DNA from 2 places in the Lysinibacillus sp. GW247-5R2A genome. Region 2 is predicted to be linked to the other one. Evidence: predicted binding sites of a transcription regulator. Region 2 holds the regulator's gene; the other holds the start of a gene.

Region 1 (8,247 bases), on a different contig from region 2:
TTAGCGAGTACTTTACAAAATAGGTGTTGTCATCAAACTTTATTACAATTGACCGGACATTATTTTAATTCCACAAATTGGCGTATACTCCTTCAAATTTGCATGTTAAAAATAAAATACCTATCCGCTTCTTTGAAGAAATAAGGTTGAGTTAAAATTGATTCAAATTTGAATTTATTAAGTCTTGAGAAATTTCTTTCAGATAGTTATTCATGTTTTATCCCGCATCAATAATTCAATATATATATTCTATTGGAGCTGAAAAATTTCCTTTTACTAGTGATATAAAATATCAGACTCCGAGCTTTATTGATTTGCCAATGCCGGCATAACAACCAGTTTCAAGTGCGTTAAGATATAAAAACACCCCTTTGGATTAAAATAATCCAAGGGGTGTTTCATCATGGCTTTATTTAAAGCTACAAGATAGCATTTTTTACTATTTTACAGGCCGCATTTTAACTGTGCGCCACAGTTTGTACAAGTATTACAGCCGCCCATTTCCTCGACTGTTCCTTTACGACATACTGGACATGTATTTCCTACGTCCGAGCCAATTACCGTCGTGGACTCTAGTGCTTGAATCGTATCAACTAATACGACTGGACGTGTTGTATGTTCTTCTACTAATTCCTCCTCAAATGATAGTTGATCCATATCATTTTCTTCGGCTTTTAGCGTAAGTACCTGTGAATCACGGCTACCATCCACATAGACCGTACCACCTTTAGCGCCACCTTTATATAGTCGCTCATATACTTTTTCAACCTGTTGTACAGTATAGCCTTTTGGCGCGTTTACTGTTTTAGAGATCGATGAATCAATCCATTTTTGAATAATACATTGTACATCCGCATGTGCCTCTGGTTTTAGCTCCATTGCCGTTACAAACCATTCTGGAAGCTCTTGCTCATTAGCCTCTGGATGACGATCTAAATATTCTTTGACAATTTCAGCTTTCACTTCAATGAACTTACCTAGACGGCCAGAACGGTAGTAAGTGAAGGAGAAGTATGGCTCAAGACCTGTTGCTACGCCTACCATTGTTCCTGTTGAACCCGTTGGAGCAACCGTTAATAAATGGGAGTTACGGATACCTGTTGCCAAAATTTGCTCCTTAATGTGTGCAGGCATTTTTTGCATAAAGCCTGTTTCTGTGAAAGCTTTACGTAAACGAGCTGTTTCTTCGTCTGTAGCACCTACTAAGAATGGGAAGCTTCCACGCTCTTTAGCAAGCTCTGTAGACGCCTCATACGCTGTTTCAGCAATTGTTTTAAAGATTTCATCGACTAAAGCATTACCTGCTTCAGAACCGTATTCTTTCTCACAATAAATGAGTAAATCAGCTAGGCCCATTACGCCCAGACCAACACGACGCTCACCTAGTGCTTGTACACGGTTCTCTTCTAAGAAGTATGGTGTTGCATCAATAACGTTATCCTGCATACGGACACCGACACGAACCGTTTCACGTAGTGCTTCGTAATCTACAGTTTGGTTGTCTTTATTCGCAAATTGTGCAAGGTTTACCGCTGCCAAGTTACACACTGAGTATGGCGCAAGTGGTTGTTCCCCACATGGATTAGTTGCAACAACGCTTTGACCATATGCCTTTGCATTCGTCATATCATTGGCATTGTCGATAAAGAAAATTCCTGGCTCTGCAGAGTATGTTGCACATACATTAATTAAATTCCACAATTCTTTCGCTTTGATCGTGCGATATGTGCGGATTTTATAGCCCATTTTCTCCCATTCACGAACGTCACCAACATGATGCCATTCTGTGTTGTAAGCATGCATTTCTTCTTTCGAGTATTCTTCAACCGCTGGGAAACGCAGTTCGAAATCAGCATCTTTTTCAACAGCTTCCATAAATTCTTTTGTTAATGTTACGGAGATGTTTGCACCTGTTAAAAACTCTGAGTTATGCACAGTATATGTGCCACCATCACGTAATTTATTTTCAGCCTCACGAATAATGGCCGTATCAAATCCACCTAAACCTTCAATGCTTTTATAGTTTACAATGCCTTGGTACATCGCTTCTTCCTGCATAGAAAGTGGCTTGAAGTTTAATTTCTCTTTCGCTAGACGGATGATCGTTTCATCCGTTGTATTTTCAATTAGGTAACGCAGAATACGTGGGTTTTGCATTTTCGAAATAATAAACTCCACAATATCTGGATGCCAATCGGCAAGCATAATCATTTGTGCTCCACGACGTGAGCCACCTTGCTCTACAAGATGTGTTAATTTAGCAATATCATCTAACCAAGAAACAGAACCTGATGATTTACCGTTTACACCACGTGCCAATGTGTTGCGTGGACGTAATGTGGAACCATTTGTTCCTACACCACCACCACGGCTCATAATTTCCATTACTTGCTTTCGGTGATCACTAATACCTTCGCGTGAATCCGCAACAAAAGGCATTACGTAACAGTTAAAGAATGTTACATCTGTTTCAGATCCTGCTCCGTATATTACTCGTCCAGCAGGAATGAACTTTAAGGACACTAATTGCTCATAAAATTTTTCAAACCATTCTTGGCGTTTTTCTGGTGTTTTTTCAACAACCGCCAGTCCTGTTGCATTTCGTTTAGCGATTTGTTCATAAAAAATCTCAAGAGGCTTCTCAAGCACGTCAATTGAACGCGTAATCACACCCGTTTCTTGCTCCTGTGGATCGTCTAAAACGCTACGATAATCTTCCTCAATCAAAATATCAGCTGTTTTTGTAGTCATGTCCAGCTTTTGAATTGTCCCTAAACCACGTGCAGGGAATTTTGGATCAGCTTTTACCGTTAAAACAACAAAGTCACCGGCTTTTAGTGTTTTCTTTTCTGTGTCTTTAAACGAGTAGCGATCGATCATGACAAGTCTTGATACACCTTTGTGCTTGATGTGCATATCAGGCGTGACAGGGTGTACCTGCGGGAATTGTTCGATATCTTTGTTTAACTGTTCAAATTGATTGTTTACATCGGGTTGATGATTTGTGAGTACCATCGTTTTGCCTCCCTTACAAAATAAATACACAATATCATGTGTTGTTAAACACTACATATTGTGTATATGTCTTTAAAAAAGATACTATATATAGATTTTCAATTCAACTCTTGCTTTTTTCAATAGAATCGTAACTACTTGTAATAGCAAGGATTGAACGCTTAAAAATATTTTTTTTATACCATTTTTTACTTTTTGAAGTTCCATTCATCAGATGCATATTTTTTTTCTTCTAATGCACGGACATATTCTAACTGCTCCTCAGAAAGTGTAAATGGTTTTAATTCAATTTGCAACGATTTTGCAAAACCATCTCGAAAAGCAGTCACACATTGTTCAACTGTCACAGGTTCATCCACAAGACTGTTAATCGCTACTGCTTTCTCTGGTAATTTTCTGCGCATACGATCCTTCGCTTCTTCACTCGAAAAATTAAAGACCGATAATAACTTCTCCTGATCTAAATCTAATAAAATGGCACCATGCTGCAATATAACACCTTTTTGACGTGTTTGCGCACTTCCCGCTATTTTTTTCCCTTCGACTACCAGCTCATACCAGCTTGGAGCATCAAAGCATACAGCACTTTTCGGACTCTTTAAGTCTGCTCTTTTCTCCTCTGTATCAGGGACACTAAAATAGGCATCCATCCCTAAGTTATGGAAACCTTGCAAGATTCCCTCACTTAGCACACGGTACGCCTCTGTCACTGACTCTGGCATATTTGGATAGCTTTCTGTTACGATGACACTATATGTGAGCTCATGCTCATGCAGCACAGCTCGTCCACCAGTTGGTCGACGTACAAAACCTAAGCCTTGCTCACGTACAGCATCTAAATTTATATCTTTTTTGGCTTGCTGAAAATAACCGATTGATAATGTTGCCGGTTCCCACTCATAAAAACGAATGACTGGTGGAATGAACCCCTCACTATGCCAATCAAGTAATGCTTCATCTAGTGCCATATTAAAAGAAGGACTACATTTCCCTGAATTTAAAAAATACCAAGTTGTCATATGTTCATCTCCTACAATTTATAAAAATACCTCAGGCCCCACCTGCGGTTCAACCTTAACGAAGATTACGTTACAGTTCAAGTTGTGGCTTTTCAAACGATATCGACGAATTCGCCACAATCTAGTTAATTTTATCAAACTCATTGGACTATCGCTAGCGCATCTTTTATAATAATAAAGAAGATAGAAAGGGGTAAGAAAATCTTGGACATACTTATCACAATCGGTGTCGTTTTAGTAGTCGTAATTGCATACATCGGTATTAATGCACTAAGACTCAAAAAAGCTGTAACCAACTTAACACAAGAACAATTTATTGAAGGCTATCGTAAAGCGCAGCTAATCGATGTTCGTGAACAAAAAGAATTTGATGCTGGTCACATTCTTGGCGCACGAAATGTTCCTTCCACAACATTACGTCAACGTTATAAAGAAATTCGCCCAGATTTACCAGTATATTTATACTGTCAAAATACAGGCCGTAGCTCACGTGCTGCACTATTTCTTAAAAAACGTGGGTACAACCAAATTTACCAACTTCAAGGCGGTTTCAAAACTTGGACAGGTAAAATAAAAGCCAAAAAATATTAATATTTCCCTAAAAAAAGTCGTCTCAAAGAACTAGGAGACGGCTTCTTTTTATACAAAAAATTCAGAGTTTCTACTATATTATATCTATTGCAAAACTTTAAGTGGCTATTTCGTACACTCGTTCATACTATAATGATCCTCCTCCCCCTCACTTGTCCCCACTTCATTTCTTCCACATTAAGCTTTCGTATTTACCCATTTGCGCATACTACGGAAATCTTTGTATGTCCAAAAATACTAATTATCGTTAGTAATTTTCATTTATGCACTACATTCTTCTATTTTTCTGAAAATAATATAAATTTCTAGTTGAATAATTGTAAAAGCACTGCTAGGATATATAATATCTTAAAATAATATTTATGATAAAAAATTAATAAGCTATGAATGCTATGGATCAAACTATAGCAGGAGCAGTTCTGGAGAGAGCGCATTGTGCGTCGCCGAAGGGTTCACTATCTCAGGCAAAAGGACAGAGGAGTAATAACAGCTTTTTTAAGCGATGCCATACGATGGTTACGATGATTTCATGAACCATCCGTGATCAAATGGTATTTGTTATTCTGACGTTTTTCCGAGACTAGTGTCACAACTAGTCTCTTTTTTTATTTTTCCAGTCATTATTTTTTATGCATCTTTGGGGGGATTAACGTGGAACAGCAACAATTAAAACGTGAATTAAAAAATCGCCATGTACAGCTTATTGCCATTGGTGGGACAATAGGAACCGGTTTATTTCTAGGCTCTGGGAAAGCCATTGCATTAGCAGGGCCTTCGATCATCCTTGCCTATTTAATTGTCGGAACGGCACTCTTTTTTGTTATGCGTGCATTGGGCGAACTATTATTATCGAATTCAGGATATACATCATTTACGGATTTTGCCTCCGAATACATAGGGCCATGGGCAGGGTATGTAACAGGCTGGACCTACTGGTTCTGTTGGATCATGACGGCGATGGCAGATATTATCGCTGTGGGGGTTTATACACAATATTGGTTTGATATCCCTCAATGGGTTCCAGCTATTGGTTGTTTAGTAGTATTACTACTACTGAATTTATTGACGGTCAAACTATTTGGGGAGTTAGAATTTTGGTTTGCTATCATTAAAGTGATTACCATTGTGGCGCTCATTATCCTTGGACTTATTATGTTAGTGACAGGCTTTCAAACAAGCTCAGGGACGGTTTCAGTAGATAATCTTTGGGTCCACGGCGGCCTGTTTCCAAATGGAGTATATGGCTTTTTAATGGCCTTTCAGATGGTTGTTTTCGCTTTTGTCGGTGTGGAATTAGTAGGGGTATCGGCAGCCGAGACTGCGGACCCACAAAAAAACATTCCTTCTGCTATTAATAAAATACCATTTCGAATTTTACTCTTTTATGTAGGGGCACTGTTTGTCATCCTATGTATCAATCCATGGTATGAAATGTCTGCCACAAGCAGTCCATTTGTCCAAGTATTTACATTAGCGGGCATTCCAATTGCTGCAGGTATTATTAATTTTGTTGTGCTCACTTCAGCCGCATCTGCTGGTAATAGTGGTTTATTTTCAACAAGTCGCATGCTCTTTAATCTTGGTAAAAATAAACAAGCATCACCTGCTTTTGCTAAGCTCAATAAAAATAGTGTTCCAAGTAATGCACTAGTCATTTCTGCAATTGTTGTATCTGTAGGGGCACTGTTAAGTAAGTTAATGCCAGAGAATGCCTTTAGTATCGTAACGACTATTAGTGCGATTTGCTTCATATGGGTGTGGAGTATTATCATCATTTCTCACATCATCTATAAACGGAAAAATCGTGCCCTACATGAAGCCTCAAGCTTCAAAGCACCGCTGACACCTTTTATTAACTACGTAGTGCTTGCGTTTTTTGCTTTCCTATTAATTGTGATGTTTATTTCAGAGGCAACACGTACAGCTCTTCTACTAACACCTATTTGGTTTATTGCCCTTTTCATTCTATATAAAATGAAAAAAAGATGACTTCAGAGCTCACTCTGAAGTCATCTTCTACTCGTTAAAAAATGGTCATATCCCATTCTGTCGCTAAATGTTTCAGTAATTGGACACCTGCGACACTATTCCCGATAGGATCAATGGCTGGTCCATAAATACCTATTCCACAGCCAGCAGGGAATGGTGAATCTAATCCTGCATGGCCTGGGACAGCGGTAAGAATGGCACCAGAAACACCACTTTTAGCAGGAAGTCCAATAAATGCCGCAAATTTCCCTGAAGCATTGTACATACCGCATGTTACCATTAGAGCCTTTGCTAATTTTGCCACTTGTTTAGGAAATAATTGTTTCTTTAATAGCGGATGATAGCCATCATTAGCGATAACTAAACCAATCATCGCTAAATCGGAGACATTGACTTCAATCGCACATTGCTTTAAGTAAACCTCAAGAGCCGCTTCTACTGGGCAGTCTAAGAAACCAGAATCCATTAAATAGTAGGCTAGTGCTCGATTACGGTTAGCTGTTTGCCACTCGGATTGAAACACTTCCTCGTTGACACTTAATTGCTTACCTATGATTTGCTCTAAAAATTGCAGGATTTTGTCAATCTTCTCCTGTGGTGAATGACCAATCATCATAGAGGAGACAGTAATCGCCCCAGCATTAATCATTGGATTAAAGGGCTTTCCTGGCTGATGACTTTCTAAGCGAATAATAGAGTTGAATGTATCCCCTGTTGGCTCAACATCAACCCTCTCTAATACATAGGGCAATCCTCGATCCATACAGGCCAGTATAAAGGTGATTACTTTGGAAACACTTTGAAGCGTAAATAACTCCGTCGTATCACCAGCTTTAATTTCATGCCCTTCAGTGCCAATAATGGCTATAGCTAATTGATTTGGGTCTTTTTTAGCTAATGCAGGGATATAGTTAGCGCACCGTCCTTCTTTTGCGGCAGAGCGAAACTGTGTGACCGATTGTGCCACAAGCTGATCGTGACTAGGTTGTGTTGACATTACTGTGGACTCCTTTCAAAATGTGCAAAAACAGAGTCTTCATAGTTCTCCTATGAAGACTCTATCCATATTTTTGCTATCCTTTTATAGCTTTGGAGGCATGGTCCCCTCCGGAATTAACGATTCATACGTCTCCCCATCAAGACGTTCTTGCCATTCCTTTTTAGCTTCCTCAATCAGTATTGGATTAGCCAATAACTCAATTGCTGTACACGCCATAATTTTAGCAGCTTGTAGCATACCTTTATGGGCGATTGGCGTGACACCTTGAGAAACAACTTGCCATGTATGCAGTGGCGTTCCTAACGCCATACATACTGTCGTACATTGAACAGTTGGCACATTCCAGCTAACATCTCCCACATCCGTAGAGCCACCCATGATAAATTCAGGGAGCATTCGAGGAATATGATCAGCAATAACTTTTCCTTGTAATTGTTGAACATCTCCTTTATGTAGACCAACTAATGAAGAGGCTTGTACTTCAGGAGAAAACGTATTGAAAATAGCCTGAGCATACTGTTCATCCTCTATTGTATAGTCTGGCATGCCAATTTCAAGTATTTGTTGATACATGGCGTCATAAAGCGTCTTATTCGTTATTAAATTAGAAGCAGCACCTTCAAAATCAATTTC
Region 2 (8,247 bases):
TGATGGGACCAAGACTCAATACATTCCGTTTGACATTGCGGCAAAATCAGATATATTACGTCGCTGGTTAGAGGACTCCTCAAAAATAAAATATATGTCTGATTCCAAGGCGTCTCAAGCAGCATTAAAACGAGCAGGTATTCAATTAGCTGGCGTTGATTTTGATTTAGTGCTTGCCTCGTATATTAATAATCCTGGACTTAGTGGGGATGATGTTGCCACTCTTGCAAGGGAGCTTGGGTATTATGATGTACAAGCTGATGAAACGGTCTATGGCAAGGGAGCCAAACGTGCTATACCTGACATAGATAAGCTTGCACAGCATGTTAGCCGAAAAGCTTATGCTGTCTGGTCATTACAGCCGAAGCTAGAGGCATTATTAAAGGAAAATGAACAATTTGATCTTTATAAAGACTTGGAATTGCCACTGGCAGCCATTTTAGGTGAGATGGAAAGTGAAGGCATTACCGTTAACCGTGCTACGCTAGAAAAGATGGGCCAAGAGCTTAATGAAAAGCTTGTTGTGCTTGAACAAGAAATTTATGCGGAGGCAGGAGAAACGTTTAATATCAATTCACCAAAACAATTAGGTGTTATTTTATTCGATAAATTAGGTCTACCTGTTATTAAAAAAACGAAGACGGGCTATTCAACGGCTGCTGATGTATTAGAGAAGTTAAAATCTGAGCATGCCATTATTGAATATATTCTGTTATATCGTCAGCTTGGTAAATTACAGTCTACTTATATTGAAGGGCTGCTAAAGGAAATCCATGAAAAGGATAGCAAGGTGCATACTCGTTTCCAACAAGCATTAACCGCTACAGGACGACTAAGCTCAACAGATCCAAATTTACAAAACATCCCTATCCGTTTAGAGGAGGGACGTAAAATCCGTCAAGCATTTGTTCCTTCAAATGAGGATTGGATACTGTTTTCAGCGGACTATTCGCAAATCGAATTGCGGGTACTCGCACATATGTCGGAGGATAAAAACCTTGTAGAGGCATTCCGTGAAGGGATGGACGTTCATACACGAACAGCAATGGACGTATTCCATGTATCTGAAGATGAAGTTGATAGTAATATGCGTCGTGCAGCGAAGGCTGTTAACTTTGGCATTGTTTATGGTATCAGTGATTATGGTCTATCACAAAATTTAGATATTACCCGTAAGGAAGCGGCAACGTTTATCGAGAAATATTTCGCTAGTTTCCCTGGTGTTAAACAATATATGGAAGATATTGTGCAAAATGCGAAGTTCAATGGCTATGTTACAACAATTTTAAATAGACGTCGTTATTTACCAGATATTACGAGCTCAAACTTTAATTTAAGAAGCTTTGCTGAGCGTACGGCGATGAATACCCCGATTCAGGGAAGTGCTGCGGATATTATTAAAAAAGCGATGATTGATATGGATGCTCGACTAAAAAAGGAAAATATGCAGGCGAAGCTACTTTTACAAGTGCATGATGAGTTAATCTTTGAAGCACCTAAGGGAGAGATTGCGTTGCTAGAAAAAATTGTGCCAGAGGTAATGGAAAATGCAATCGAGCTTTCCGTACCACTAAGAGTAGATTTTAACCATGGTTCAACATGGTATGAAGCAAAATAAGGAGGGGTTCAAATGCCTGAATTACCAGAGGTAGAAGGTGTCGTCCAGGCATTGAAGCCAAAGGTTGAAGGACGTACAATTCAACATGTACAGCTATCTGAAAGGGTACACTTTTCTTTTAGTGAGGGGAAACAATGTATTGTTAAGCAAGCAGAGCCTGATGCATTTGAATTAACGTTGTCTGAAATGACGATTACAAACATTGAACGACGTGCGAAATATATTTTCTTTCACTTATTGAAAGATGAGGTTCCTTATGTACTTGTTAGTCACTTAGGAATGACAGGGGCATGGTTTGTTGTGAATTCACCAGAAGACATCGATGAAGCAAAATTCCAAAAGCATATCCATGCTACATTTAAAATGGCTGATGGTGGTTACTTAATTTATTCGGATATACGACGCTTTGGTGAATTGCGATTTTTGGCAAAAATTGAAGATCATATACCATTAACAAAAATGGCGCCAGAGCCGTTTGATGATTTAGCGTGTGATTTTTTTATAACAAAATCAACATTACCGAAATATGTGAATAAAGCCGTAAAAGAAGTGATTATGGATGGGCAAGTCGTTTCGGGCTGTGGCAATATTTATGCAACGGAGGCGCTGTTTGCTCAAAGAATTCATCCTGCTCGAAAAATGAACCGTATCAGTGAGAAGCGTAAACGAGCACTATTTGAGGAGATCGTTGCTGTTTTGCGTCAAAGTATTGAAGCAGGTGGTTCAACCATCTCTGATTATCGAAATATTAATGGGGAAGCTGGGAGCATGCAGAATCGTTTGAAAATGTATGGGAAAAAGATATGCCCAGCATGTGAAACGGCGACAAGTCAGATGACGATTGGTGGGCGAACATCGGTTTTTTGCCCAAATTGTCAACATTAAAGGGGATTTAACAATGATTATCGGACTTACAGGAAGTATTGCAAGCGGAAAAAGTACAGTAGCAAAAATGATGCTCGAACTAGGATTGCCGATTGTTGATGCAGATATTGTAGCGCGAGATGTCGTCGAGCCAGGAACGGAGACACTGGCATTTATTGCAGAAAACTTCGGCCAAGATATTTTACTAGAGGATGGCAATTTAAATCGGACAATGCTTGGAGATATTATTTTTCATGAGCCTGCCAAACGCAAAATTTTAAATGATATTATGCATCCGGCCATTAGAAAGGAAATGCTACGACAACGCGATGCCTATTTAGAAGGTGGCCATGAGCATGTTGTCATGGATATTCCCCTGTTATTTGAAAGTAAGCTTCAGCATTTTGTAGAGCGTATCATTGTAGTGTCGGTAAGTGAAGAGGTTCAGCTTCGACGCTTAATGGAACGCAATCAATTATCAAAAGAGGATGCCTTAGCACGCATGCACTCACAGTTGCCTATGTCTGTCAAAGAAAAGGGAGCTCATGCGGTCATTTATAATAATGAAAATCTGGAAAATACAGAGGAACAATTAAAGAAAATTCTAGCTTTCTGGGATGTAATTTAAAGTGTTTCAAGCTGAAAATGTGTAGCAAGTAAATCTTGCTACACATTTTTTTATGGGCAAATGCCATAATAAAAGATAATTTTTCAGAAAATAAGAACTTTTATAATATGACTATTTAATGTTCATCTTTTTTAAAATTGTGTTATACTAATCACCATAAAGTATATAATTAATCTGAGTATGTACTCACAGGAGGATTTTTAAATGACAGTATCAATTGCTATTAATGGTTTCGGACGTATCGGACGTATGGTTTTCCGCCAAGCGATCGTACAAGAAAATTTAAATATTGTTGCTATTAACGCTAGCTATCCAGCAGAAACGTTAGCACATTTGATTAAGTATGACACAAATCACGGAACATTTGAAGGTACAGTAGAACCAGCAGGCGATGCTTTAGTTGTAAATGGCAAACGTGTTCAAATTATTAGAGAACGCGATCCATTAAAATTACCTTGGACTACAATGGGTGTTGATATCGTTATCGAAGCTACAGGTAAATTTAATGAACGTGATAAAGCAGCAATGCACTTAGAAGCTGGCGCGAAAAAAGTTATCTTAACAGCACCTGGTAAAAACGAAGATGTAACAATTGTTTTAGGTGTGAATGATGACAAACTTGATATTGCTAAACATGATGTAATTTCAAACGCTTCTTGTACAACAAACTGCTTAGCACCAGTAGCGAAAGTGTTAAATGATACATTTGGTATTGATAATGGTTTAATGACAACTGTTCATGCTTATACAAACGATCAAAAGAACTTAGATAATCCACATAAAGATTTACGTCGTGCACGTGGGTGTGCACAATCAATTATTCCTACATCTACAGGCGCTGCCAAAGCATTAAAATTAGTTTTACCTGAGTTAGAAGGTAAAATTCATGGTATGGCACTTCGAGTTCCAACACCCAATGTTTCTTTGGTTGACCTTGTAGTAGATTTAAATACAGATGTAACAGTGGACGCTGTTAATGCAGCATTCGTAAAAGCTGTAACAGAAGGTCCAATGAAAGGCATTTTAAATTTCTCAGTTGAACCACTAGTATCTTCTGATTACAACACAACGACTTACTCATCAACAGTTGATGGACTTTCCACAATGGTATTAGGTAACCGTAAAGTGAAAGTACTTGCTTGGTATGACAATGAGTGGGGTTACTCTGCACGCGTTGTTGACCTAGTGAAAAAAGTGGCTAATGCATTAGAAACGGTAAACGCATAATATTTTCATTTTGAGCACATTGAAATCTAACTGGTTTCAATGTGCTTTTTTTAAAAAACTTTCCTTGTACTTTAGGTGCTTTAGGTTTATCATGAGCTCACTACGTGAATGCACTTTTCTTATATGTAGGAAATTTGTTATAATAGAAATATTAAATTGTTGTAAACCAGGAGAGTAATTATATGAGATGTCCATCTTGCCAATTTAACGGAACGCGTGTTGTGGATTCGAGGCCAGTAGATGATAATAAAGAAATTCGTAGACGTCGTGAATGTGAGTCATGTGGCTTCCGTTTTACAACGTTTGAAAAAATTGAAGAGACCCCATTAGTTGTAGTGAAAAAAGAAGGTTCACGAGAGGAATTTAGCCGTGAAAAGGTACTTCGTGGACTTATTCGTGCCTGTGAGAAACGCCCAGTTGCGCTTGATATACTGGAGCAGCTTGTCCTATCAATTGAAAAAGATCTTCGTCGTATAGGAAATTCAGAAGTACGCTCAGAAGATGTCGGTGAATTGGTAATGGATCGCTTAGCCAAAATTGATGAGGTGGCGTATGTCCGTTTTGCATCGGTCTACCGACAGTTTAAGGATATCAATGTCTTTATCGAGGAGATTAAAGATATTATTCAACGTCAAACGGAGCAGAAATCATAGAAAATAGAGAGGATGAATGACGTTGATTCATTTATTTAAGGAATTGCAGCCTGGCGATCCTTTTGACATTCGTCTACCTCATGCATTTTCTACTCAAGAGCGTCAATTAGTAACATTATTCTATCAACCGTTAACGGGCTCAGACCCTATAAGCCTTTATTTAACTTTATGGGCAGAAGCAGAGCAGATACCAAAGCCGCAAATGACACATTATTATTTAATGAATGTGCTCGGGCTGCCTATTGGTAAAGTGTTTGAGGCGCGTATAGCCCTTGAAGCGATTGGTTTACTACGTACATGGAAAAAAGAAAATGCTGGTGAGCGAAGTTTTTTATATGAGCTGCAGCGCCCATTAGATGCGGAAAGCTTTATGAAAGACCCGTTGTTATCGATGTTTTTATTTAGCAAAATTGGAGAGCAGGCATATCGTAATTTACGGCAACGTTTTATATCCCCTGTGAGGGACGCGGATTTTAAAGATGTATCTCGTGCCTTTATAGATGTCTATAAGCCCGTTCATTCCAATATTCCATCAGATTTACAAGTGGATACGAATCGTAAGGATAAACAACAAAGGGTGTATCCTTTTTATTTGGAGCAATTTGACTTCGATCTGTTGAAAGCAGGTTTATCTGAGCAATTGGTGCCATCCAATTTACTGACATTAGAAGTTCGTGAGGCTATTGCTAAGCTGGCATTTTTATATCATTTAACAGCGCTTGATATGCAAAAAGTAGTGATTCTTGCTTTAGACGATGATTTAGGGATTTCACAGGAGCGCTTACGCAAGGCAGCTGCTGATTTCTACAAGTTAACAATGTCAAAAGAGCCCCCCAAAATAGCGAGAGTTAGCGAGCCGTTGCCAGTGGAAGAAACCGGACAAAAATCGAAGGATCAGGAGTTACAACACTATTTAGAGACTACGGCTCCTATTCAAGTATTGCGTGACATTAATAATGGGAAAGAACCTTTGCAAACATCTGTGCAACTTGCAGAAAGTTTAATTGTGCAGCATGGCATGCCGATTGGGGTAGTCAATGCGTTACTTGAGTATGTTATGTTAACAACGGATATGAAGTTACCTAAAAAATATGTGGAAACAATTGCGGATCATTGGGTGCGTAAAAATATCCAAACTGCTAAAGAAGCAATGGAACTTGCACGCCAAGAGCATGATAAATATACAACTTGGAAAAACAAACCTCAAACATCCACTAAAACAAGCCAGCGAGCTAAGGGACGTTCAGGACATCAACGAGAAGAAAAAGTCCCCGAGTGGTTTTATAAACGTGATGAGAAACAAGAGGAAAGTACTTCTAGCACGATAGATTTTGAAAAAGAACGTCAAAAAATATTAGAGATGCTGGGGAAAAGTGAATAGTAAAGAAGGTGAGCAACAATCGAACCTATAAATGGACCATTAAAACGAGCTATTAATGTACCCTCGTTTCAAGAACGCTATGAAGCCATGCGACGTGAAATTTTAGAAAATCCACGCGTACAAGAATTTCTAGCACGTCATGCAGATGAATTAAGCTACGATAATATCGAACGAAATTTACCTAAGCTCCATGAATTTATTAGTCAATCTACGGAATGCTGTGGTTGTGATAACACAGAACATTGTACAAACTATTTAAAAGGCTTCCTTCCTACTTTAAGGGTAGTTCGGAATACAGTTGAAATGGATTATGTACGCTGTGAGCAAAAAATTAGAGAAGAAGAGCGTCGGGATGTCGCGAATATGATTGCTAGTATGCATATGCCGAAAGATGTGCTTCAAGCAACGATTCACGATTTAAGTATTGATGATGAGTCTCGAGTGATGATTGCCCAAAAAGCAGCGCAATTTGTTAAAGCGACAAAAGAATCAGGTCATTTACCTTCAAAAGGTTTTTACTTATACGGTAAATTCGGCGTAGGGAAGTCTTTTGTACTTGGTGCACTTGCCAATGAATTAGCGTCTACTAAAATACGTTCAGTTGTTGTTTTCGTGCCAGAATTTTTACGGGAAATGAAAAATGCTATTGGCGATAATACATTGAATGAAAAAATAGATTATATTAAAAAGGCTCCTGTTTTAATGCTCGATGATTTAGGGGCAGAAACAATGACCGCATGGACAAGGGATGAAATTTTAGGAACTATTTTCCATTATCGAATGGCTGAGCAATTGCCAACGTTTATTACATCTAATTTTAATTATGGAGAATTAGAGCACCATTTAGCCCAATCGCAAAAAGGTGATATTGAGGTTGTCAAGGCGGGCCGTATAATGGAGCGTATTAAAGCCTTAACAGAGCCAATTGAAATGCGTGGCAATAACCGTAGGATGTAACATTGGTAGTTGCATTTTTCGACAATCGAGCGTATACTGACTCATATACTAAATATCAATATGCATTGATGAGGACATGAATTTTGTGTATCAGCTTCTAGAGAGGGAAGTCAACGGCTGAAAGCTTCCTAGTATGAACGCATCATTTACTACCTACTGAGCAGCGAAAGGGATAATCTTTCGCCGGTCCCTAGCCCGTTAGCTAGCCTTGAGCTTCGTCTGACTTAATAAGTCGGAAGGAAGAAGGGTGGAACCACGAGCATACGCTTCGTCCCTTTCGTGAGGGACGGGGCTTTTTTTATTTTGTGGAGAGACCTCGCCCAATTCGAGGGGAAGAGCGCTCATAGAAGCAGCCGTATCACTTGATTTATTAGTCAACATTTCATCAATCATTATGTATTCAACCATAACAAAGGAGTGCAACGAATATGTCAGAAATGATTAAATTAACTTTCCCAGATGGCGCTGTAAAGGAATTTGTAAAAGGTACATCAACAGATGACGTAGCCTTATCAATCAGCCCTGGCTTACGAAAAAAAGCTTACGCAGGTAAAATTAATGGTGTATTAGTAGATTTAAAAACACCTATCGAAGAAGATGCTGCCATTGCCATTATCACACAAGATGATGCAGAAGCACTTGAAATTTTACGTCACTCAACAGCCCACTTAACTGCACAGGCAATTAAACGTTTATTCCCTGATGTAAAACTTGGTATTGGACCTGTTATCGATGGTGGGTTCTACTACGATATTGATTCTCCTACACCAATCACTGCCGAAGATCTACCAGCAATTGAAAAGGAAATGAAAAAAATTATTGCTGAAAATCTAGAGGTAGAACGTAAAAATGTAAGTCGTGCGGAAGCACAAACGATGTATGAAGAAATTGGCGATGAATATAAACTAGAATTACTAGA

What was found. Region 2 encodes NrdR, which represses ribonucleotide reductase genes. Its sites were predicted from a motif close to AACACNATATATNGTGTT; they were not measured.
Region 1: AC07YC_RS10325 (vitamin B12-dependent ribonucleotide reductase) is a predicted target of NrdR. The motif match lies at 3,063-3,080, and genes of this name have one in related genera.

The regions. Positions count from the first base shown of each region.
Region 1 is NZ_JBWKZL010000005.1:264,939-273,185, forward strand. It holds gene AC07YC_RS10325 (vitamin B12-dependent ribonucleotide reductase) at 445-3,015, opposite strand; gene AC07YC_RS10330 (lipoate--protein ligase family protein) at 3,204-4,034, opposite strand; gene AC07YC_RS10335 (rhodanese-like domain-containing protein) at 4,239-4,625, shown strand; glycine riboswitch at 5,035-5,111, shown strand; gene AC07YC_RS10340 (amino acid permease) at 5,277-6,614, shown strand; gene AC07YC_RS10345 (glutaminase) at 6,649-7,611, opposite strand; gene AC07YC_RS10350 (M20 family metallopeptidase) at 7,696-8,247, opposite strand, start outside.
Region 2 is NZ_JBWKZL010000006.1:92,492-100,738, reverse strand. It holds gene polA (DNA polymerase I) at 1-1,618, shown strand, start outside; gene mutM (bifunctional DNA-formamidopyrimidine glycosylase/DNA-(apurinic or apyrimidinic site) lyase) at 1,631-2,503, shown strand; gene coaE (dephospho-CoA kinase) at 2,517-3,110, shown strand; gene AC07YC_RS11010 (glyceraldehyde-3-phosphate dehydrogenase) at 3,315-4,337, shown strand; gene nrdR (transcriptional regulator NrdR) at 4,520-4,990, shown strand; gene AC07YC_RS11000 (replication initiation and membrane attachment family protein) at 5,007-6,371, shown strand; gene dnaI (primosomal protein DnaI) at 6,399-7,328, shown strand; gene thrS (threonine--tRNA ligase) at 7,757-8,247, shown strand, end outside.